Regions from separate parts of the Streptomyces sp. SID8374 genome, predicted to be linked through region 4. Evidence: riboswitches for the same ligand, from Rfam matches in the RefSeq annotation. Region 4 holds a riboswitch; each other region holds the start of a gene.
The links. A riboswitch is a leader RNA that binds a small molecule or an ion and turns the genes downstream of it on or off. The one in region 4 is predicted to bind cyclic di-AMP.
Positions count from the first base shown of each region.

Region 1: linked by a shared signal. The riboswitch ahead of GTY67_RS15400 (M23 family metallopeptidase) and the one ahead of GTY67_RS02765 (C40 family peptidase) in region 4 are both predicted to bind cyclic di-AMP.
Region 2: linked by a shared signal. The riboswitch ahead of GTY67_RS31225 (LysM peptidoglycan-binding domain-containing M23 family metallopeptidase) and the one ahead of GTY67_RS02765 (C40 family peptidase) in region 4 are both predicted to bind cyclic di-AMP.
Region 3: linked by a shared signal. The riboswitch ahead of GTY67_RS21755 (C40 family peptidase) and the one ahead of GTY67_RS02765 (C40 family peptidase) in region 4 are both predicted to bind cyclic di-AMP.

Region 1 covers NZ_WWGH01000001.1:3,532,929-3,538,763, forward strand. Annotated here, with positions in the region: gene GTY67_RS15390 (PrsW family intramembrane metalloprotease) at 1-845, shown strand, start outside; gene GTY67_RS15395 (aldo/keto reductase) at 866-1,810, opposite strand; gene GTY67_RS15400 (M23 family metallopeptidase) at 2,060-3,103, opposite strand; cyclic di-AMP (ydaO/yuaA leader) riboswitch at 3,115-3,267, opposite strand; gene GTY67_RS15405 (PP2C family protein-serine/threonine phosphatase) at 3,478-4,800, opposite strand; gene GTY67_RS15410 (MerR family transcriptional regulator) at 4,940-5,686, opposite strand; tRNA gene GTY67_RS15415 (tRNA-Met) at 5,804-5,835, opposite strand, start outside.
Region 2 covers NZ_WWGH01000002.1:1,778,242-1,784,076, reverse strand. Annotated here, with positions in the region: gene GTY67_RS31240 (STM4012 family radical SAM protein) at 1-206, shown strand, start outside; gene GTY67_RS31235 (STM4011 family radical SAM protein) at 214-1,131, shown strand; gene GTY67_RS31230 (SGNH/GDSL hydrolase family protein) at 1,135-1,965, opposite strand; gene GTY67_RS31225 (LysM peptidoglycan-binding domain-containing M23 family metallopeptidase) at 2,128-3,105, opposite strand; cyclic di-AMP (ydaO/yuaA leader) riboswitch at 3,109-3,269, opposite strand; gene GTY67_RS31220 (tyrosine-protein phosphatase) at 3,681-4,493, shown strand; gene GTY67_RS34715 (DUF6126 family protein) at 4,498-4,674, opposite strand; gene GTY67_RS31215 (XRE family transcriptional regulator) at 4,718-5,326, opposite strand; gene GTY67_RS31210 (aspartate aminotransferase family protein) at 5,386-5,835, opposite strand, start outside.
Region 3 covers NZ_WWGH01000001.1:4,852,963-4,858,797, reverse strand. Annotated here, with positions in the region: gene GTY67_RS21765 (peptidoglycan DD-metalloendopeptidase family protein) at 1-787, shown strand, start outside; gene pcrA (DNA helicase PcrA) at 875-3,316, opposite strand; cyclic di-AMP (ydaO/yuaA leader) riboswitch at 3,576-3,742, shown strand; gene GTY67_RS21755 (C40 family peptidase) at 3,741-4,961, shown strand; gene GTY67_RS21750 (hypothetical protein) at 5,012-5,365, opposite strand; gene GTY67_RS21745 (C40 family peptidase) at 5,631-5,835, shown strand, end outside.
Region 4 covers NZ_WWGH01000001.1:627,184-633,018, reverse strand. Annotated here, with positions in the region: gene GTY67_RS02785 (helix-turn-helix transcriptional regulator) at 1-623, opposite strand, end outside; gene GTY67_RS02780 (ATP-binding protein) at 873-1,304, shown strand; gene GTY67_RS02775 (LysR family transcriptional regulator) at 1,387-2,301, opposite strand; gene GTY67_RS02770 (LysE family translocator) at 2,375-3,016, shown strand; gene GTY67_RS02765 (C40 family peptidase) at 3,095-3,565, opposite strand; cyclic di-AMP (ydaO/yuaA leader) riboswitch at 3,569-3,755, opposite strand; gene GTY67_RS02760 (hypothetical protein) at 4,109-4,414, opposite strand; gene GTY67_RS02755 (ATP-dependent Clp protease proteolytic subunit) at 4,422-5,057, opposite strand; gene GTY67_RS02750 (excalibur calcium-binding domain-containing protein) at 5,202-5,720, opposite strand.

The DNA.
Region 1 (5,835 bases), 2.9 Mb from region 4:
TCTTCGTACGGATCGTGATGTCGCCGTTCGCGCACCCGCTGTTCACGGTGCTCACCGGCCTCGGCTTCGGCTTCGCGGCCATCAGCGCCCGCCACCACCGGGTCCGCCGGATCGCCCTGCCGGTGCTCGGCCTGGTCTCCGCGATGGGCCTGCACGCCCTGTGGAACGGCTCGTCGGCCTTCGGCCCGTACGGCTTCTACGCGGTGTACGGGGTGGTGATGGTCCCGGTCTTCGCGCTGGTGACCTGGCTGGCGGTCTGGTGGCGGAGGCGGGAGCTGCGGACGCTCGCCGCCGAACTCCCCGCGTACGCCACGGCCGGCTGGCTGACCCCGGCCGAGCCCCTGGCGCTCTCCTCGATGCGGACCCGGGGCGTGGCCCGCGACCTGGCCCGCCACTGGCACGGCAAGCAGGACCGCTCCCGGGGCCGGGCGGCGGCCCGCGCGGTCGCCGAGTACGAGTCGTTCGCGACGACCCTGGCCGGCCTGCGCCGCCGCGCCCGCCACGACGCGGTGGGCCCGGATTTCGCCGCCCGGGAACGGGAGCTGCTGCACCACCTCTGGCAGCGCCGCGACATCGCCGCCCCGGCCCTCACCCACGCGGCCCACATGACCGGCACGGCCCCGCGCCCGCGCCCGTACCCCCGGCCGCCGATGCCGATGCAGACGCCGTACGGATATGGGTACGGGTACGGCTACGGGCAGAGCCAGGGATACGGGCAGGGGCAGGGCTACGGCTACGGGCAGGGGCAGGGCTACGGAACCGGGTACGGCTACGGCGCCCCGCCCCCGCAGCAACCTCCGTACGGCCACCACACCCCCTACGGCCCCACCCCGCCTCCCCCGTAAGGCGGTTCAGGCGGTCCGGCTCAGGCCGACGCCTCCGTGAGCGCCGTCAGCTCCGCGTCCGTCAGCTCCAGGTCGGCGACGGCCAGCAGGGCGGGGAGCTGGTCGACCGTGCGGGCCGAGGCGATCGGGGCAGCGACCGTCGGGCGGGCGGCGAGCCAGGCGAGGGCGACCGTGGCGATCTCGGCGTCCCGTTCCGCGGCGACCTTGTCGAGGGCGGCCAGCACCTTGCGGCCGCGCTCCGACTCCAGGTGCTCGCCCGCCTTGGCCGAGCGGGCGCTCTCCACGGTCGCGCCCGGGCGGTACTTGCCGGTGAGGAAGCCTGCGGCCAGCGCGAAGTACGGTACGGCCGCGAGCCCGGCGCGGGCGGCGGTCTCCTGGAGCGGGCCCTCGTAGGTGTCCCGGGAGACCAGGTTGTAGTGCGGCTGGAGGGCGACGTACCGGGCCAGGCCTTCGCGCTCGGAGAAGTCCAGGGACGCCTGGAGGCGCTCCGGGCTGATGTTGGAGGCGGCGATGTGGCGCACCTTGCCGTCCTTCACCAGCTGGTCGAGGGCGGTGATGATCTCCTCGACCGGGACGGTCTCGTCGTCGAAGTGCGTGTAGTAGAGGTCGATGTGGTCGGTGCCGAGGCGGCGCAGCGACTGCTCGGCCGCGGCCTTGATGGTGGTGGCGGAGAGCCCCTTGTAGTCGGGGTGGGCGCCGACCTTGGTGGCCACGACGATGTCGGAGCGGTTGGAGCGCGAGGCGAGCCACTTGCCGATGACGGTCTCCGACTCGCCGCCGTGGTTGCCCTCGATCCAGGCGGTGTAGGCATCGGCGGTGTCGACGAAATTGCCGCCGGCCGCGGCGTACGCGTCGAGGACGGCGAAGGACTGGTCCTCGTCCGCCGTCCAGCCGAAGACGTTGCCGCCGAGGGAGAGGGGGAAGACCTGGAGGTCGGAGCTGCCGAGGGTGCGCAGAGAAGTCATGTGGGTGTTCAACGACGGTGCCGGAGCCGGATATTCCATCCGCCCGCACTCCGCCGGAGAGACCGGCAGCCCTGACGTCGGGGGGTGAGCGTCAGGGCTGCCGGGGTTTCGGGGTGGTGCGTACGCCCCTGCGAGGGGTGCGCACCTGCAAGGAGCGCGGGACCCTCGGACGGAGCGGGACCCTCGGACGGATCAGGGATCCTCGGAGGGATCGGGGCTCCTCAGAGGGATCAGGGCTCCTCGGACGGATCAGACGGAGAGGCCCTTGCTGTTCAGCCAGGCGGCCGGGTCCATGGCCGAGCCGCCGGCGGTGCGGACCTCCAGGTGGAGGTGGACGCCGGTCACGTTGCCGGTGGCGCCCATGCGGCCGATGGTCTCGCCGGTGCTGACCTTCTGGCCGACCGAGACGTCGATCGAGGACTGGTGGGCGTACCAGATCTCCGTACCGTCCTCCAGCTGGAGGACCGTGCGGTAGCCGTATGAACCGGACCAGCCGGCCGACGTGATCGTGCCGCTGTGCACGGCCTTGAGCGGCGATCCGGCCGCCCCGGCGAAGTCCAGGCCGGTGTGCTGGCCCGAGGACCACATCGCGCCGGACTGACCGTAGGTCGAGGTGAGCGTGTACGACGAGGTGGGCAGGGTGTAGCTGGCGCGGAGCTTGGCGAGGCGCTCTTCCTCGGCCTTCTTCGCGGCCGCTTCCTCCGCCGCCTTCTTCTCCGCGGCGAGCTTGGCCTTGACCTCGGCCTCGGCCTCGTCCTGCTGCTTCTTCGCGTCGGCGGCGGCCTTCTCGGCCGCGGCCTTCTCCTCGGCGGCCTTGGCCTCGGCGTCGGCGCTGGCCTGCTGCTGCTCGGCCTGCTGGAGGATGCGGGCGCGCAGGGCCTCACCGGCGTCGGTGGTGCCCTGGTCGGCCTCGGCGGTCGTGATGCCCGCGGTGGTGAGCGGGGCGGCGGTGACCGGGGCGGCCTCGGCCTCGTCGGACATGAAGGCCCCGACACCGGGAAGGGACTTGGCGTCGGGGAGGTTGTCCGCGATGGAATCGGGAAGGGAGATGGAGACCGGGGGCTTGGACTGGGCGGTGGCCATGCCACCCGCACCGACAGCCGCTATGACGCCGACCCCGAGGACCGTGGAGCTGCGGGCGAGGCCTCGCTGCTTGGCCACGCGGTGCTTGCCGCGCACGGGACGGACGGACTCCGCGGTGGGGTTCCACTCCTCCCACGTCCGCTCCGGACCACCGAGGCCATCGGCAGTGAAGGGTGACGGGGCCTCAGGGGCAGGCTTGTTGGACGCCACGTGGGCGCACTCCTTTCCTTCCTTCTCGCCTACCGGGTTAGCTGACGGGTTCGGAGCAGGAAGGTCTCCTACGGACCCCTCCGCCTCTCACGAGACACAGGCGTCCGATTCACCCCATGTAGGTGGTTCCCCGGTTCCCTTGCGGGATTCGGCGCTCGCGCACGGCGCCGTCTCTGACGACGGCTGGGACGACCGCGCTGCGTTATCGAACGTTAATAGACAGACGGGCCCGATTCCAAGCTGTTCCTGTTGATCATTAACGGCTCCGGCGGGAACTTACCGTCCACAAGCGGCCCGAATCGGACGACTTGACGACCCCTCGCCCACACCTCTTTTTCTGATGGTGTGTCAACTGTTATGCGGAGCGGCGCCCTTCAATTACGCACCGTGTCATCGCCCCGGCCGACGATCTTCACCGTCGTACGCCGCGGCGGCTGCCCCTCCGCCGGCCGGCTGACCGCGAGCAGCGCCATGTCGTCCGTCGACCGGCCCCCGGTGTGCAGCCGTACGTCGTCGGTGAGCGCCGAGAGCAGCTCCTCGGGGCCGGGGAAGATCCGGCCGCGCAGCCGGGCCGCCGGGTCGTAGAAGACCCCGTGCGCGTCCCGCGCCTCGGAGAGCCCGTCCGTGAAGGCGAGCAGCGTCGACCCCGGGGGCATCTCCCACTCGTCGGACCGGTCCGGCCACACCCCGAGGTCCATCCCCAGCGGCATCGCGGGCACGGACGGCGCCAGGACCTCCAGGGCCCCGTCCGCGTGCAGCAGGATCGGCTCGGGGTGGCCGCGGTTGACGAGGCGCAGCGAGGCCGAACCGGGCGGGATCTCGGCCAGTACGGCGGTGATGAACCCCTCCATGGCGTCCAGCCCGTACCGCCGCGTCCCCTCCCGCGCCAGCGCCCGCTCCAGCCGCTGCGCCACGCCCTCCAGGGACCGCTCCTGCTCGGCGGCCTCCCGGAACGCCCCGATGATCACCGCCACCGCCTCCACGGCGTCCAGCCCCTTGCCGCGCACATCGCCGACGACCAGGCGTACGCCGTACGGGGTGTCCGCCACCGCGAACAGGTCCCCGCCGACGAACTCGTCCGCCTGCGCCGCCTCGTACCGCGCCGCCACCTGGAGCCCGCCGATCCGCTCCGCCGGGGTCGGCAGGACGGCCCGCATGGCGGTCTCCGCGATGACCCGCGCCGAGGCCAGCTGCTCGTTGCTGCGGCGCACGACCCCGTTGATGACGAGGGCCAGGGCCGCGGCGGTGAGGACCGTGATCATCTCGATGACCGGGACGACCTGGGTGGACGTCCCGTCGGAGAGCCGCATCGCGATGACGGAGAGGACCGAGGCCACACCCGTACGGATGGTGCTGGCGAGCGAGAAGAAGGGCGCGGCGATCAGCGGCGCGGCCACGAACAGGGGCACGGCGGTGAAGTTGGGCGGGGCGAGCGAGTCGAAGAGGAGCCCGCCGCCGATCAGCAGCACCGGCAGCAGCCGGACGAACCGCCGGGTGCCCCGGTTCTGGGCCACCACCGGCTTCCCGCGCCCCGCAGACCCTCCCGGCTTCCCGCGCCCGGCGGAACTTCCCGGCTTCCCTCGCCCCGCGGAACCTCCCGGGGAGCCGGACCTGCCCCGCCCGGAGCCGGACAGCCCGCGCCCCGGGAGGCCGAAGCTCCCCGTCACGCGTCCGCGCCCCTTCTCCGCCATCCCCACCTGTGCACTCCTGCCCGGTCCGGCCACGGCTGCGGACGGTACCGCGCCCCGTCCAGGCTTCCCGGAGCCGCGCCGTGCGGCGACTCGTCGTCGGCCAAATAGGGGGAAAAAGCGGCCGGGAACCCCTGCGCTCCCCTGGTCAGCCGGAGAGCCGTTGTTCCGCGTAGATCGTCAGTGCATCCCGTACGAAGGCGGCGGTGCCGTCCCCGTAGCGATCGTAGTTCTTTCCGAAGCGCGGATCGGCGACATACATCTCGCCGAGCCCGATGACGTACGACCGGCTGGGAGCGACCGTCGTGGACAGCCACGCACAGTGCCGCCGAGCGATCCCCTGCGCTTCCTCGCTGTCGGCACGGACCCTGGCCTCCCTGGCCCGCCCCCAGTCCCGCGCGATGGCGTCGTGCTCGTCCCGGAATGCCTGCTTCCCGGCCTCCCCGAGCGAACGCCACCACCGGTCGCCCTTCTCGTACGCCTCACGCCCCCAGCGCTCGGTCACCTCCCGCTCATGAGCGGTGTGGTCGAACCCGTCGAACACTTCCTCGGCCATGAGTTCCCTCCCCTCCTGCGTCTTGTGGAGAGTGGTCCGCACCGAGGCGATCTGCCGCCCGATGCGCTCCTGTTCCTGTTCGAGCAGGAGCAGATGCGCCCGCAACGCCACGGCCGTGTCCCGCTGCCCTTCGAGCACCCCCTTGATGGCGGGCAGGGACAGCCCCAGCCCCCGCAGCAGCAGGATGCGCTGCAACCGGACGAGGGCGTCCTGGTCGTAGTAGCGGTAGCCGTTGCTCCCGACCCGGCTCGGCGTGAGGAGACCGAGGTCCCCGTAGTGCCGGAGCGTGCGGCTCGTGGTGCCGGCCCTTCTGGCGATTTCCTGGATGGACCACTCCATGCCGGAAACGCTAGATCTTTACGCTGCGTCAAGGTCAAGCCGGAAAGCGTCGGGCTCCGGAAACGACTCAGGCCCGGCACGCGATCAGTGATCTGCGTACCGGGCCTGGATCTTCAGTAGCGGGGACAGGATTTGAACCTGCGACCTCT
Region 2 (5,835 bases), on a different contig from region 4:
ACTACCGCGCCCGCTTCGGCACGGACCCGTCGGAGGACTTCCCCGCCGAGCTGGAGCGGTTCGCGGACCGGGGCTGGCTGGACGGCCAGGCTCCGGAGGGTCTGCTGCGGCTCTCCCCGCTGGGGCTGGCCCACTCGGACGCGCTGGGTCCGGCGCTGTTCTCCCCCGGGGTGCGGGCCGCGATGGCCGCGTACGAGCGGAAGTGAGCGGGCCATGGACCTGACCATCCTCTACCGGGGCCCGCTGGCCTCGTGCGACTACGACTGTCCGTACTGCCCGTTCGCCAAACGGCGTGACAGCAGGGCCCAGTTGACGGCGGACCGGGAGGCGCTGGAGCGGTTCACCGCGTGGGCGGCGGCGCAGACCGGTGACCGGCTCTCGGTGCTGTTCACGCCGTGGGGCGAGGGCCTGGTGCGCTCCTGGTACCGGCGCGCGCTGACCGAGCTCTCCCATCTGCCGCACATCGGCCGGGTCGCCATCCAGACGAACCTCAGCGGCCGCACCGCATGGCTGGCGGACGCCGATCCGGAGCGGGTCGCGCTCTGGTGCACGTACCACCCGGGGCAGACACCGTACGAGCGGTTCCTCGGGAAGTGCCAGGAGCTGTCCGCCCGGGGCATCCGCTACAGCGTGGGCGTGGTGGGGTTCGACGAGCACCTCGACGAGGCGCGGCGGCTGCGCGCCGCGCTGCCCTCCGAGGTCTACCTCTGGGTGAACGCCGCCGAGGGCCATACGTACACCGACGAGGAGGCCGAGCGGTGGACGGAGCTGGACCCGCTCTTCCCCTACAGCAGACATCCGCACACCTCGGCGGGGCTGCCCTGCCGGACGGGTGAGTCGGTGATCTCGGTGGACGGTGACGGCACGGTGCGCCGCTGCCACTTCGTCAAGGCGGAGCTGGGCAACCTCTACGACGGCAGCTACCGCGCGGCGCTCGGCCCCCGGGCTTGCCCGCTCGCCGTGTGCGACTGCCACATCGGCTATGTGCACCTGGAGACGCTGCCGCTGTACGACGTGTTCGCGGGCGGTGTCCTGGAGCGGATACCCGCCGGGTTCGGCGCGGGCACGCCGCCGACCGGGCCCATCCCCAGGGGCCCGTCCCGGCGTGCGCTTCCGCTGCTGGAGCCCTGACCGCTACAGCGGCAGCAGGTCCGGCCGCTTCGCCTCGACGTGGTCGCCGGACGACTCGCCGCGCAGCCGCCGCCCGATCCACGGCACCAGGTACTCCCTGGCCCACTGGATGTTGTCGCGCCGCTCGTCGAAGGGGCGGCGCTGGGCCTGCGGCGGCCAGGGCTGGTCCGGGTCGGCGGGCACGTCGTGGCCGAGGACCTGGGCGGCGCGCAGGGCGACACGGGTGTGGCCCTCGGGCGAGAGGTGGAGCCGGTCGGCGTCCCAGGCGCGCCGGTCCTGGACCGAGCGCAGCGACCACAGGTCGAGTACGGGGCACTGGTAGCGGTCGGCGATGGCCCGCAGGTGGACGTTGTACGTGGCGATCTTGCCGCGCATATGGCGCAGCACCGGGACGCCCCGGGTGTCGAACCCGGTGGTGACCATGACGGTGCCGACGGCGTTGGTCAGGTCCGCGACGGCCCGCTCGAAGCGCTCGGCCAGATCGTCGGGGTCGGTGCCGGGCCGGATGATGTCGTTGCCGCCCGCGCAGAAGCTGACCAGGTCGGGAGCCAGCTCCTTGGCGCGGGGGAGCTGCTCCTCGACGATCTGGTCGAGGAGGCGTCCGCGTACGGCGAGATTGGCGTAACGGAAATTGCCGTGCCGGGTCTCGTCCGGGTTCGTCGCCGCGTCGTCGGGGGCCGGGAGCCGGTCGGCGAGCAGAACCGCGAACCGGTCCGCCCAGCCGACGAAGGTGCCGTCGGGACCGGGATCGCCGACGCCCTCGGTGAAACTGTCCCCGATCGCCGCGTACGACCCGATGATGTTCTGCTGCTGGGTTCTCGAATCGTCTGCCACAAGCACTTATCCTGCACCGTTCAATGTGACCTACGCGACCGTAATATGGGGTTGACGGGTGGTGAGATAGACCACCCGGTCAGGTTTTGGTAAACCCGGAATAAGCGGAGGGGCGGTGCGCCGCCGCGCACCGCCCCTCGATCACTTCGTGTTGCCCTCGGGTCAGAGGGAGACGCCGTGCTGCCGCAGGTAGGCGACCGGGTCGACGTCCGAGCCGTAGCTCGGGCCGGTGCGGACCTCGAAGTGGAGGTGCGGGCCGGTGGAGTTGCCGGTGGAGCCGGAGAGGCCGATCTGCTGGCCGGCGGTGACGGTCTGGCCGGCGGAGACGCTCAGTGAGGACTGGTGGGCGTACTGGGAGTACATGCCGTCCTCGTGCTTGATGACGACCTCGTTGCCGTACGAACCGCTCCAGCCGGCCGAGACCACGGTGCCCGGGCCGATGGCCTTGACGGGGGTGCCGGAGGCGGCCTGGAAGTCGGAGCCGGTGTGGTAGCCGCTGGACCAGCTGGAGCCGGAAGCGCGGTACTGGGTGGTGACGTTGGGGTTGTCCAGCGGGGCGGTCCAGCCGGAGCCGGTGGACTGCGAAGAGCCGGTCTGCGCGGAGGTGCCGGTCTGCGCGGCGGCGTCGGACTCGTCGGCCGAGAGGGTGTCGCCCTTCGGGGCCGGCTCGGCCTTCTTCGGCGCGGCCTTCGGGGCGGCCGCCTTGGGCGCCGGGGCGGACTTCTTGGCCTCGGAAGGCGCGGCGGAGCCGGACGCCTTGGCGCCGAGGGTCAGCTTCATGCCCGGGAAGATCAGGCTGGGGTTCCCGCCGACGGTGGAGCGGTTGTCCTGGTACAGCTTCTGCCAGCCGCCCTTGACCTGGTGCTCGGCCGCGATCTTGGCGAGGTAGTCGCCGGAGACGACGGAGTACGTCTTCGGGGCGGCCTTCTTCGCCGTGGCGGGCGCGGTCTGCGGTGCGGCCTGCTGCTGCGCGCTCTGCGCGGCGGCGGGCTTGACGGCGGGGGCCGCCTTCTCCGCGGCGTGGGCGCCGGTGGCACCCATCAGCGGGAGGGCGAGTACGGCGCCGCCGGTGCCCGCGGCGAGGACGCCGCGGTGGATCGGGCCGGACTTGGGACGGCGGTGCTTACCCTTTGCGGGCATGGGGAAGTTCCTCTCCGGCGCCTGCGAGGTGAGCTGTCGGGTTCGGGCTGGAGATGCCCGGCCGCCGGATGGCGACTTCACCCCGAGCCGGTCCGGATCGCTCCGGGCCGGCGGCTTACCTGGTTCCCCCGCTCCTGCCACACGTGAGTGGGTGGGTGCGAATTCCGGGCGGCGGCAGGATTAGGCGGTCCGTCCGGATTGACGGTGACCGTAAACGAGTCAGGACGACAGGAACAAGCCGTCGGTTGCACGCCGGAAACATCGATTCAATTCCGGTTCGGATTTCCCGTCACACTCCGTGGATTACGGATCTTGGCTTTCCGTACGGATCCCGGGAAAACGGCCGGGCGCCACCGCCACGGTCCGTCACGGATATGATCCCGCTCACCTGCGGAATCCCATCTCCCCCATTAGCGGGGCATGTTCTGCGAAATACACCAATACGGACATGGCGTGGACGCCATCCCTGACGCGCCGTCAGCAGACCATTGATTTCCCCGTGCACCGATGTCGTATCGTCGCAGGAGCGCCCTCGCCGGAGAGCCGCGCCGACGCCAGAGATTCCAGGAGCCACCGTGACGCAGCAGGTGCCGCAGGTCCCGCCGACCGAGACCGCACTGACCGGAGTCCGCAACTTCCGCGACGTGGGCGGGCTCCCCACCACGGACGGGCGGCGCACCGCCTTCGGCAGGCTCTACCGCAGCGGCCACCTGGCGCACGCCACCGCCGAGGACGCGCTCTTCCTCGGCGGGCTCGGGCTGCACACCGTCTTCGACTTCCGCAACTCCGCCGACCACAAACTCGACGGGTACGACATCGAGCTGGCCGGTGTCCGCAATGTCAGCATTCCGCTCTCCGACCCGGCCGACGGAGCCGAGTTCTGGCGGCTGGTGCGCGACGGGAACATCCAGCAGCTGCGCTCCATCCTCGCCAACGGCAAGGGCACCGAGCGCATGATCACCATGTACCGGTCGACCATCGTGGACCGCACCGCCGAGCACAGCCGGGTGCTGCACGCGCTGGCGGAGGACAGTGTGCCCGCGCTGATGCACTGCGCGGCGGGCAAGGACCGGGCAGGGCTGTCGATCGCGGTCTCGCTGCTCGCGGTCGGTGTGGAGCGCGAGGCGATCGAGGCGGACTACCTCAAGTCCAACGACCCCCACCGCCGGTACAAGGTGAAGCGCACGGACATGTCCGAGGTCGGGATGTCCGCCGAGGTGATGGAGCTCCTCAACCCGCTCTTCGGGGCGCAGTCCTCCTACCTGGAGGCGGCGTTCGCGGCCATCGACGAGACCTGGGGCACGACGGACCGCTATCTGTCCGAAGGGCTGAACGTCTCCCCCGAGACCCGGGAGCGGCTGCGCGAGCGGCTCCTCGACCAGGGCTGACGGCCTACTCGGCACCCGCCACCATGAAGAGCAGGTAGAGGAAGGCCGCGATCACGTGGCCGACCACCAGGTAGGCGAAGAGCCGGATGACCAGACCGCGCGGCATCCGGCGCTCCTGCGAGTCCTTGGTGGACTTCGGGTGCCTCGGGCTCAGCGGGTCGTAGTGCTCGGAATCGGACATGACGGTCCTCTCTGCCGGCCTCGCGGCCGGTGGGACGAAGGGGTCAGCGCGCGTGGAGCGCGTTGCCGAGGCAGAGCTCGGCCGAGGGGCTCTGGAGCAGGGAGTGGACGAAGAGCAGCTCCGCCCCGCCCCGGTCCAGGGCCGCGATCCGGTGCGGGGTGAGCGAGTCGAAGTGGGCGCTGTCGCCCGGGTCCAGATCGTGCACGGTCTCCCCCAGCGCGACCCGCAGCCGCCCGCCGAGGACGTACAGCCACTCCTCACCGGGGTGCACGCGGACCAGATCGCCCTGGGCGCCGTAGGGGACCCTGACCCGCAGCGCCTGCATGGCGCGGCCGGAACCGCCCGCCCTGCGGTACATCCAGCCGTCGGCCTCGGCGCCCTCGAAGGCGCCGCCCCGGATGATCGACTCCCGCTCGGGCGGCTTCTCACCGAGGAGCTCGGAGACCGTCGTACCGTAGATGCGGGCCAGGCCCAGCAGCATCGGCAGCGAGGGCTGTCGGCGGCCGGTCTCCAGCCGGGAGAGGTGGGCCGGGGAGAGTCCGGCCCGCTGGGCGGCGGTCTCCAGGGTGAGGCCGCGGCCGCGGCGCAGGTCGCGCAGGCGGGGTGCGACGCCGGGGAGCTCGTCGGCCGCCCCTTCGTCCGGAGGGTTCATACCTCCATTGGGCCAGGAACTTTCCTCCCGGGCAAATATCTTGCCCGGGAGGCAAAAACTCAGCGGTTGGCCACGGCCTGCTTGACCAGGGTCCGGCCGAAGTCCCACATCAGCCCGCCGCCGCTGTGCGCGTCGTCCATGACCTCCGTGAACGCCGCCACGAAGCGGTCCACCTCCGCCTCCCCGATGATCAGCGGCGGGATCAGCTTGATCACTTCCAGGTGGTCGCCGGAGACCTGGGTGAGGATGCGGTGCTTCTGGAGCAGGGGCACCACGACCATCTGGGCGAAGAGTCCCTTGCGGGCCGCCTGGAGCATGGTCCAGCGGCTGCGGAGCTTCAGCGAGACGGGGCGGCCGAACTCGATGCCGATCATCAGCCCGCGCCCGCGCACCTCGTGCAGCAGCTCGTAGCGGTCCACCAGGGCCGACAGGCGTTCCCGCAGCAGATCACCGGTGCGCCGGGCATTGGCGACGGTCTCCTCGTCCTCCATGACGGAGAGCACCGCCAG
Region 3 (5,835 bases), 4.2 Mb from region 4:
GCTCTCCGTGGACCGCACCGTGGTCCGCGCCCCCGCCCCGCGCAACCGGGCCCGCCGCCGCAGCCCCGCCAAGCGGTCCGCCCTCCTGACCGTCGCGGTCCCCTCCGCCTGCGTGATGAGCGTCGCCGGTATCGCGGCCGCCTCCGTCAGCGGCATCAGCGACGACGACAAGCAGGAGAAGACCACCTCGCTGGCCATCGCCGACCCGAGCACGGTCAAGCCGGTCGCCGCGAACAACAAGCTGGACAGCCAGCTGGAGCAGCTCTCCGAGGGCAGCGACGACTTCCGCCAGCGCGCGAGCCGCACCCAGGAGCGCATCGACCTCAAGCAGCGGCAGGTCGAGGAGAAGAAGAAGCGCGAGGAGGAGGCCGCACGCCGCGAGGCGCTGCGCCCCAAGTTCGTCCTGCCGGTCAAGCAGCACGGGCTCAGCGCCTACTACGGCCAGGCGGGCGTCAACTGGATGTCCGTGCACACGGGCATCGACTTCCCCGTGGGATACGGCTCCCCGGTGATGGCCGCGACCGACGGCACCGTGCGCACCCAGTACAACAGCGCCTACGGCAACATGGCGATCGTGACCATGGCCGACGGCACGGAGACCTGGTACTGCCACCTCAGCAGCACCAAGATCCGCTCCGGCCCGGTGAAGGCCGGCGACGTCATCGCGTACGCGGGCAGCTCGGGCAACTCCACCGGCCCGCACCTGCACTTCGAGGTCCGCCCCGGCGGCGGCGCGTCGGTGGACCCGCTGGCGTGGCTGCGCAGCCACGGCGTCGACCCGACCTGAGGCCTGGCTTGGCCTGGCCTCACAGCGACACGACAAGAGGGGCGGGACGGCTTCGACAGCCGTCCCGCCCCTCTCGCGTACGTCCTCCTACAGCTTCTCGACCGGTGCGTACCGCAGGAGCAGCTTCTTCGGGCGCTCGTCGCCGAAGTCCACCGTCGCCTTGGCCTGGTCGCCGAACCCCTCGACGGCCGTCACCGTGCCGAGCCCGAACTGGTCGTGCGTGACCCGGTCCCCGACCACCAGTGTGACCGTGGGCTTCTCCGTACCGCGCCGGGTCGCGAAGCCCGAGGGGCCGGAGCGCGAGCGCGAGGAGGAGAGCGAGGACGTGATGCCCGAGGTGGGTCCGGCCGGGGCCGCCATCGGGCCCTTGCGCTTCCACTCCAGGTGCGCTTCCGGGATCTCCTCCAGGAACCGCGAGGGCGGGTTGTACGAGGGCTGGCCCCAGGCGCTGCGCATCGCGGCCCGGGTCAGGTAGAGGCGCTCACGGGCGCGGGTGATGCCCACGTACGCGAGGCGCCGCTCCTCCTCCAGCTCCTTGGTCTGGCCGAGGGCCCGCATGTGCGGGAAGACGCCGTCCTCCATGCCGGTGAGGAAGACGACCGGGAACTCCAGGCCCTTCGCCGTGTGCAGGGTCATCAGCGTGATGACGCCGGAGCCGTCCTCGTCCTCGTCGGGAATCTGGTCCGAGTCGGCGACCAGCGCGACCTTCTCCAGGAACTCCGCGAGCGTGCCGGTGCCCTCCTCGTCGCCGCGCTCCTGCTCGAACTCCAGGGCGACGGCGGCGAGTTCCTGGAGGTTCTCGATACGGGTCTCGTCCTGCGGGTCCGTGGAGGCCTGGAGCTCGGCGAGATAGCCCGTGCGCTCCAGGACGGCTTCCAGCACGACGGCGGGTCCGGCGCCGGACTCGACGATCGTACGGAGCTCCTCCATCAGCGTGTTGAAGCGCTTGACGGCGTTGGAGGAGCGGGCGGCCATGCCGTACGCCTCGTCGACGCGGCGCAGCGCCTGCGGGAAGGAGATCTTCTCGCGCATCGACAGGGCGTCGATCATGGCCTCGGCGCGGTCGCCGATGCCGCGCTTGGGCACGTTGAGGATGCGGCGCAGCGGGACGGTGTCCTCGGGGTTGGCGAGGACGCGGAGGTACGCCAGGACGTCCCGGACCTCCTTGCGCTCGTAGAAGCGCACACCGCCGACGACCTTGTAGGGCAGGCCGACGCGGATGAAGATCTCTTCGAAGACACGGGACTGGGCGTTGGTCCGGTAGAAGACGGCGACGTCGCCCGCCTTGGCGTCGCCCGCGTCGGTGAGCCGGTCGATCTCGTCGGCGACGAACTGCGCCTCGTCGTGCTCGGTGTCGGCCACATAGCCGGTGATGCGGGCGCCGGAGCCTGCGTTGGTCCACAGGTTCTTCGGGCGGCGGCTCTCGTTGCGCTCGATGACGGCGTTGGCAGCGGAGAGGATCGTCTGCGTGGAGCGGTAGTTCTGCTCCAGGAGGATTGTCTTCGCGTCGGGGTAGTCCTCCTCGAACTGGAGGATGTTGCGGATGGTCGCGCCGCGGAAGGCGTAGATCGACTGGTCCGCGTCACCGACGACGCACAGCTCGGCCGGAGCGTCGGCGGCCTCTCCGGACGGGCCGACCAGCTCCCGTACCAGCGTGTACTGGGCGTGGTTGGTGTCCTGGTACTCGTCGACCAGGACGTGGCGGAAGCGGCGGCGGTAGTGCTCGGCCACGTCCGGGAAGGCCTGGAGGAGGTGGACCGTCGTCATGATGATGTCGTCGAAGTCCAGCGCGTTGGCCTCGCGCAGCCGGGCCTGGTAAAGCGCGTACGCCTGGGCCAGGGTCTTCTCGAAACCATCCGCTGCCTGCCCGGCGAAGGTCTCCTCGTCGATGAGCTCGTTCTTGAGGTTGGAGACCTTGGCGGTGAAGGACTTCGGCGGGTAGCGCTTGGGGTCCAGGTCGAGATCGCGGCAGACCAGGGCCATCAGCCGCTTGGAATCGGCGGCGTCGTAGATCGAGAACGACGAGGTGAAGCCGAGCTTCTTCGACTCGCGGCGCAGGATGCGGACGCACGCGCTGTGGAAGGTCATGACCCACATGGCGTTGGCGCGCGGGCCCACCAGCTGCTCCACGCGCTCCTTCATCTCGCCCGCGGCCTTGTTGGTGAAGGTGATCGCGAGAATCTGCCCCGGGTGCACCCCGCGCTCGGCCAGCAGGTGGGCGATGCGGTGGGTCAGCACCCGGGTCTTGCCGGAGCCGGCCCCGGCGACGATGAGCAGCGGGGACCCGGCGTGCACGACGGCGGCGCGCTGCTCGGTGTTCAGCCCGTCCAGCAGCGCCGCGGCGTCGATCACGGGGCGCGGGTGGCCGTCCCGGTAATACCCGTCCCGGGGCGGCGGGGGCGCGTCGAAGACACCCTCGAAGAGACCCTCCGGCACCGCTTCGGGTGCGTGGTCCTCGGGGGGAGGCGGCGGGCCGTCCTCCGCGGACTGGAGGCCGGTCAGGAAACTGTCGTCAAAGAGGCTGCTCATCGCCATCCGAGTCTAGGGGGCCGCACCGACAACGTTCGGCCGAAGGCCGGAAGCGGTCGTTCCCGGCCGTACGCACGGAGAGCGGACTCTCACGTTCCGTGAAGGAGTGCCCGGTCGGAGGGGGTACGGGGCCCCTGATCCGAAAAGGTCACGAAAATGTATCGGGCATATCGCTCATCCTCCTTCCCAGCGGTGCCACGCGTTGGCTAGCGTGCTCGGTCAGGTGATCCGTAATCTCCCTGAGACGACCCGCGTCTCACGGTCACCTCTGCCGAATCCGTGCTGCCCTCCCGGTAGTTCGGAACCGGGGACCCACACGCACAACCGGGGTGAATCGGTCCGTACGCTCGCATCCGGACCGTAGGACAGCCTTCCGTTCCGTCCGAACCCGACAGCTAACCCGGTAGGCGGTCCACGGAAGGAGATGCCGGTCTTGGCATCGCATCGCAAGCCGCGCACGAAGGTGCGCACCACCACCCCCGCCGTCGGGTTCACGACGGCCGCGCTGGCCTCTGTGACGCTGCTCTCCACGCAGAGCGCGACCGCCGCCCCCGCCGAGCCGAAGCCGGCCATCGAGGACGTCCAGAAGAAGGTCGACGAGCTCTACCGGCAGGCGGGCAGCGCGACCCAGCAGTACAACCGGGCGAAGGCCGCCTCCACCGCCCAGCGCGCCAAGGTCGACACACTGCTCTCCGATGTGGCGAAGCGGACCGAGAAGATCAACGAGGCCCGCCGGGAGCTGGGGTCCTACGCGGCCGCGCAGTACCGCACCGGCGGCATCGCGCCCACCGCGACCTTCTTCCTGGCGGACGACCCGCAGGCGTACTTCGACCAGAACCAGGTGATGAGCCGGTCGACGGAGCGGCAGCAGAAGGCCGTCGACGACTTCCGTGAGCAGCAGGCCGCCGCGTCGAAGAAGCGCGCGGAGGCCGTGAAGAGCCTGGAGTCGCTCACCGAGACCCAGGCCACCCTGCGCTCCAGCAAGCAGAAGGTGCAGACGAAGCTCACCGAGGCCCGGTCCCTGCTCTCGAAGCTGACCGCCGAGGAGAAGGCGCGGCTGGCGGAGCTGGAGCGCAAGAAGGAGGCCGAGGCGAAGGAGAAGGCGGAGAAGCTGGCCCGCCGCCAGGCCGCCGAGGCCAAGGAGCGCGAGGCGGCGGAGAAGAAGGCCCGCGAGGAGGCCGCCAAGGAGTCGGACGGGGACAGCGGTTCCGGTTCCGGCAGCGGTACGGGTACGGGGACGAGCCCGGGGTCCGGTACGGGCACGGGCTCGGGGACCGGAGCGGGCAGCGGCTACGCCGCCAAGGCCGAGAAGGTGCTGGCCTTCGCCCGCGCCCAGATCGGCAAGCCGTACGTGTGGGGGGCCTCGGGCCCGGCCTCGTACGACTGCTCGGGGCTGACCCAGGCGGCCTGGCGGGAGGCGGGGGTGACGCTGCCCCGGACCACCTGGGACCAGGTGAAGGTGGGCACGCGGGTCGCCACGTCGGACCTCCAGCCCGGGGACCTGGTCTTCTTCTACGACGACATCAGCCACGTCGGCATCTACAAGGGCGACGGGATGATGATCCACGCCCCGAAGCCGGGGGCGAACGTCCGCGAGGAGTCGATCTACTACATGCCGATCTACGGCAGCGTGCGTCCGGCGTAGCGCCGGGGAGCAGGGGTGGCCGCCTGACCGGTGGCCACCCCCGGGGTCCCTCAGGTCCAGAGGGTCGCGATGAAGATGTTGGCGACCGTCAGGGCCCCGACCGCCGCGAACGCGCCCTTCTCCACCTTCTCCTCGTCCCGCTTGACGTAGACGAGCGCGAGGATGACGACGAGGAGCGCCAGCTTCACGCCGATCTTGATGTTGTTGACGGCCTGGTCGTCGGCCTGGTTGAGCCCGACCAGGGCGACGCCGGTGACCAGCATGGTCAGGGCGCCGTGCAGCATGGCGGGGACGAAGCGTGCGGTGCCCGCGCCCATGGCCTTCATCTGGGTCAGGAAGCCGCCCAGCAGGGAGGCGATGCCGACGATGTGCAGGGCGACCAAGACGCCGATGAGTGCGTTCATGGCTCCGGAGCCTAGCCATGGCCAGAGCGTCGCCGATCAGTGAGGTAAGCCTTTCTCCGGCCCTTCGCCGGAACTGTCCGCCCCGCGCCCGAACCTGCCGGAATGATCAGTTCCGTCTCCGCGTCTCCGGTCATTCGGCGACGAAGAAACGTCACATCCGGGCAATAGCTGTCATGGCGAACCTTTTCCGTGCGCCCGGATTAGCGTCCCTGGCGGGCCTGCCGGTATCCCCCGGCGGGCAGCCGACAGGAAGGATGCCGCCCCCGTGGCCGCGCACCGGAAATCCGCTCACCGGAAACCCAAGCAGCGCCCCTTCACCGGCCCTGCTGCCCGCACCGCCGCCACCCTGGCGCTCGCCGGGGCCGCCACCGCCACCTCGGCCACCGGCGCCGGCGCCGCACCCGCCGAGCCCGCGCCCACCGCCGCCCAGGTCCGCGCCAAGGTCGACCGGCTCTACCACGACGCCGAGG
Region 4 (5,835 bases):
AACTGAAGCTCCACGTGCGGGAGTTGAGCCACCTGGGTCAGATGGTGCAGCTGATCCCGCATCACCTCGGGGCCGCCCACCTCCCGGTGCAGCACCGCCTCGTCCAGGACGGCGGTGAACCGCAGCGGCGGCTTCGCGCGCAGCACCCTCTGACGGGTCAGCCGCACCTCGACCAGGGAGTCGAGGTCGTCCGGCGGCAAGCCGTCCAGCGAGGCCCGGGTCACCGCCCGCGCGTAACCGGCGGTCTGGAGCAGCCCCGGCACCACCGAGGTCTCCAGGGTCCGCACCGTACTCGCCTGCGACTCCAGGCTGATGAAGTCGCGGTACTGGGGCGGGATCAGGCCCCGGTAGGCGTGCCACCACCCCGAGCCGCCGCCGCCCGCCGACCCGGCGAGCACTTCGAGCAGGGCGCGCAGCTGGGTGTCGCGCACCGCGTAGACGTCGAGGAGGCGCGTCACGTCCTGGGGGCTGACCCCGCTGGCGCCGGTCTCGATACGGCTCACCTTCGACTGGTGCCAGCCGAGCAGCCGCGCCGTGTCCCGGCTGGTCAGTCCGGAGGCGTGCCGCAGACTCCGTAACTCCTCGCCGAGCTTCCGCCGTCGGACGACGGGGCCGTGCAGCATCCAGGTCTCCTCGCGCTGTGCGGAACGGAACGGGACGGGTCCGACACGCACCGCAAGGTTCGGGCCCGCAAGGGGGTCAGTGTGCCCTCCGCCCCGGTTGTGCGGGCCCGAATTCACCGCTTCGAGCGACAGATATATGCATATCTTGGTCGAACATCGTTACAGCGAGCTTCAACAGTGGCAGTCTGGCGCGAAGCACAATCCTGGCCGACTGCCGGTCGGCCGGGGCGCGAAAGGGACGGCGTCGCCATGGCAGACCATCAGGAAGCAACCGTCACCCTGCCGAGCGATCCGGCCTCGGTTTCCTCGGCCCGCAGATATGTGGCCAGGACGTTGGCCGAATGGGGCCTCTCCGAGGACACGGATCTCGCCGACACCATCCGGTTGATCATCTCCGAACTCACCACCAACGCCGTCCAGCACACCTTCGGCCAGTCGCCCACCTTCACCGTGGATCTGCGCCTGGAACGCGACGAGGAACTGCGTCTGGGCGTGACGGACAGTCACCCCCGGTGGCCTCAGCGGCTGCCCGCCGCCGTACGGCAGGACAACGGGCGCGGCATGGTGATCATCCGGGCGCTGGCCAAGGAGTACGGCGGGCGGCTCACGGTCGTCCCGACGGCCGAGGGCGGCAAGACGGTCTGGATCGCGCTGCCCTGGGCGGTGGCGGTCCAGGGCTGACGACAGGGTTCGCGAAGGCCGCCACCGTTCAAGGGGCTGACACGGTGCAGAGGGCTGCCGTGGTGCAGGGGGCCGCCACGGTTCAGCGGGCCGCCGCCCGGCCGTACCCGCTCCGCAGCAGTGCGAGGAGCGTCGCCGCCGCGGCGGTCGCCCGGTCGCCGCGGTGCACCACGGAGATCGTCCGGCGGAAGTCCGCGGGCTCAAGCCGCCGGACGGCCAGCGGCGTGGGCGACAGCGACGCGACCATCTCCGGCACCACGGCCACGCCGAGCCCGGCGCTGACCAGCGCGCACACCAGTGCGTAGCCCGGCGACTCGCAGACCACCGCCGGTGCGGCGCCCGCCGCCGCCAGCGCGCTCTCCACCCCGCGCCGGGGCGGATGCGCCGGCGCGGAGCTGATCAGCGGCCGGCCCGCCAGCTCCGCGACCGGCAGCCGTCCGGTGCCTTCGGAGAGCCGGTGCCCGACGGCGGTCGCCAGCAACAGCTCCTCGACCAGCAGGGGCTCCACGGTGACGCCCGGGGGCGGCGGGTCCGCCACCGCCGGTTCGTAGGTGTGGGTCAGCGCCAGGTCCACCTCGCCCTCGGTCACCGCCGCGATCCCGCCCGGCGGCTCGTACTCGGTGACGGCCAGATCGACCTCCGGGTGGGCCCGCCGGAACGCGCTCAGGACCGGCGGCAGCAGATGGACCCCGGCCGTCGTGAACGTCCCCACCCGCAGCCTGCCGCCCGACAGCCCGGCCAGCTGCGCCAGCTCGTGCCGCGCCTGGTCCAGCTCGTCCAGGACCCGCCTCGCCCGGCCCGCCAGCAGCTCACCGGCGGCCGTCAGCCGCGCCCCGCGATGGTGGCGCACCAGCAGCGTCGCCCCGGCCTCGCGCTCCAGCTTGGCCAGCTGCTGGGAGAGCGCGGGCGCGGTGTAGCCCAGGTGGGCGGCGGCCCGTGTGATCGATCCGGTCTCGGCGACCGCCACCAGTGCGGCGAGCCGCGTCGGGTCGTACATGAAGCGTTCCTTTAGCCGGCCCCAGAAGATTGCTAGTACACGCTAAAGGCTCCGCAGGTCCAGGCTGGACCCCATGGACGCACAACTGATCGCCTTCACCGGGGTCGCCGCCGGAATGGTGGCGCTGCCCGGCGCCGACTTCACCGTCGTCGTACGCAACGCCCTCGCCTCCCGCACCGCGGGCCTGGCCAGCGCGCTCGGCGTCGCCGGGGGGCTGCTCGTGCACACCGCGCTCGCCGTGGCGGGGCTCGCCGCTGTGCTGGTGACGATGCCCGTCCTCTTCCGCACGGTCCAGCTGCTCGGCGGCGCGTACGTGCTGTACCTCGGGATCAGCGGGCTGTACGCGCTCCGGCGCCGGGCCTCCGAGAAGGGCCGTACGCCGGACCGGGTACCGCCGGAGGGGCCCGAGGGGTTCGGGCGCGCGCTGCGTCAGGGGTTCCTGACCAACGCGCTCAACCCGAAGGCGCCGGTCCTCTTCCTCAGCCTGCTGCCGCAGTTCGTCCCCGACGGGCAGCCGCCGCTGCCCAGGACGCTCCTGCTGGCCGCCCTCGTGGTGGCTCTGGCCCTCGTCTGGTTCCCGGCCGTGGCCCTGCTCGTGGACCGGCTGGGCCGGTGGCTGCGCCGGCCGCGTACCGCCCGGGCGATCGAGGGCGGCAGCGGTGTGGCGCTCACCGGTCTGGGCCTGGCGCTGGTGACCGGGCCCCTTCTGCGCTGAGGGGCGCCGGGGCCCTCGCGGGCGGCGCCGGCAGATGTGCCCGTACCGCCCGCAAGGGAAGAGCGTCCGGTCGGTGGGTCAGCGGACCCGTCCGTACCAGACGCTCTTGGACCAGATTTTCGCCTTGCGGACCACGTCCCCGGATTTGGGGGAGTGCCAGATCTTGCCTCCCCCGGCGTAGATGCCCACGTGGTAGACGCTGCGCCCGGAATGGAAGAAGACCAGGTCGCCGGGTTTCCGCTTCGATGCGGCGATACGGCTGGTCTTGTTGTACTGCTGCTGTGCCGTGCGGGGGAGTTTCTTCCCGGCCTTCTTGAACGAGTAGAGAGTCAGCCCCGAGCAGTCGAACCGGCTGGGACCCGTGGCCCCGTACTTGTAAGGAGCGCCCTTCTTCGACGCGGCGATCTTGAGCGCCTTCGTCGAATGGGTGGCGGCCTCGGCATCGTTGACCAGACCTGGTGCGAGCATCGAGGACGTCACGGCCAGGGTGAGTACGGAAGCCGTACCGACCCGGGCGAACAGAGACGGGACATGAACCTGCGCAGACATGCGCAACCCTTCGTCAGCCGCCTGTGAAGGATGACCTGTCGGGTTCGGGCTGGCGAAGTTGCCCGGCCGCTTCACGCGGCTTCACCCCGAGGGCTTCCCGGTCTCCCGGTCGGCCCGTTGTGCTTGGGTCCTCCACTCCTGCCGATCCACTCCTGTCGACCAGTCATCCGGGAAGCGGCAGGACTCGGCGTCCACCCGGACCGCCCCGCCGCGGCGGCGGGGGCTTGTCGTCCCAGGGATCTTGACTCACGAAGTGCCGGATTTCCGAGTCGAAACAGTGATTTGTGAGTCTCCTCACCACTGAACCGTTCGGGTGGACGGGGCGGATTCGCGCCCGCCGACGAGCCCGGCGCACACCCTCGTACCAGCGACGAAAGGGGGCATTTCGAGTACAGCCCGCGCGTCGGACGCAAGTTGGGCCGTCGCTCGCGCGGGTGATCCCCTACGCCGAACGAGCGAGGGAAATTGATCGCTGGACCGGGCGTGTCGCACGGCGGGGCGACCGCCCCGCTCCCGTAATGCGCTCCCGGCGCGCGGCGCGGCTCAGTTCGGGGTCGGCGGCACGGCGACCCTGCCCGCCCGCCGCTCGCCGTCCAGCACCCGCAGGGCCCGTACGAGCGTCGCCGCGTGGATCTGCCGCTCGCCGCGCTCATGCATCAGGGCCAGCGCGTCGCGCAGGGCCGCCGCCCCGGAGGCCAGGGCCTGCGCCGCCCGCAGCGCGCTGTAGGTGTCGCCGCCGTGTGCCGGGTTGATCCGGCCCACCTGGTCCAGGACCGCCAGATAGCGGTCGATGAACTCGCCCTCGGCGCGGGTCAGTGCGGGCAGGGGCGGGAACTCCGGTGGCTCCATGGGCGGTTCACCTCGCGTCGTGCGGCGGCTGGGGGAGCGTGCGGTTCTCCACGACGTGGTCCACCAGCCCGTAGGCGAGGGCGGCCTGCGCGTCGAGGATGGTGGAGCGTTCGATGTCGGCGGTGACCCGCTCGGCGGTCCGGCCCGTGTGGCGGACCAGCATCGCCGTGAACAGCTCGCGGGTGCGCACCAGTTCGCGCGCGTGGATCTCCAGGTCGGACGGCCGGCCCCGCACCGGCTCCGCCAGTGCGGGTTGCCGAATGACTACCCGCGCGCCGGGCAGGACATGTCGCCGTCCCGGCGTTCCGGCCGCCAGGAGGGCGGCCGCGTAGGAGCCGGCCTGCCCCAGACAGAAGGTCTCCACGTCGCACGTCAGGAACCGCATCGTGTCGTGGACCGCCGCCATGGCCCCGAACGAGCCGCCGGGGCAGTTGATGTAGAGCGAGAGCGGCCGGCCCGGATCGGCGTGCTCCAAGTGCATGAACTGCGCGATCAGATCGCTCGCCGCGGTGTCGTCGACCGGAGTCCCGAGGAAGACGATCCGCTCGGACAGGAGCTTGGAGTACGGGTCCTGGGTCCGGGTCCCGGACGGGGTGCGTTCGGTGAACTCGGGCAGGACGTGGCGGGCGGCGGGTCGGATCATGGCGGAGCCCCTCTCCTGGGTGCGCGACGGAACGCGGGGGCGGCGCAGGCCGGTCCGCGCTCACGCCCCGTCAAAAATGTACAGGACGTACAGAAGAGGGGCGTGGCTTTCGCGTTCGCGGCATCCAGGAGGGGCGGTGGGCGTCTATTCGCAGCCGACTCCGTCACCGTCGCGGTCGAGGTGGGAGGCGTACCCGGGCTCGCCCCTCCTGATGGGGGCGGCGCCCGCGGCGCGGACGGCGGTGCAGTTCCTGTAGTACGTGTACGCCCCGCCCGCGTCGTCGTCATCGTCCTGGACCGGGGCGGGCGCCTCGGCGGCAGGCTCCGGCGGCGGGGCGGTGACGGTCACCCGCACCTTCTTGATCTTCGTGACCGTCGGGGCGGGCTCCGGGTCGGCCGTCACCGTGACCTTCGCGGTCTCCGTCACGGTGACGGTCACCGTCGGCCCCGGCTCCGCCTTCTTCACCGCGGCCGTCCGCACGGTCTCCGGCTGCTCACCGGTGGCACCGATCCCGATGCCGAGCAGGAACAGCACACCGGCGGCCGGGAGTACGACGCGCTTACGGGCCCAACGCGGCCCGGTGGAAGGGCTCTGCGGCGGCACGGTGACACCAGGCCCCCAGTCCGCTTGGCGTGACGGGTGCTGCGGGTCGTTCCAATTCATCGGTCCCCCAAGGAAGTTCGTGGAGGAGCGACGCTAGTGAGCCGGGTGCACCCGCAGGAGCCAGATGTTCCGTTGGTGACGGAGTTGTGACCGAAGGGCGGGGGAGTGGTGGTCA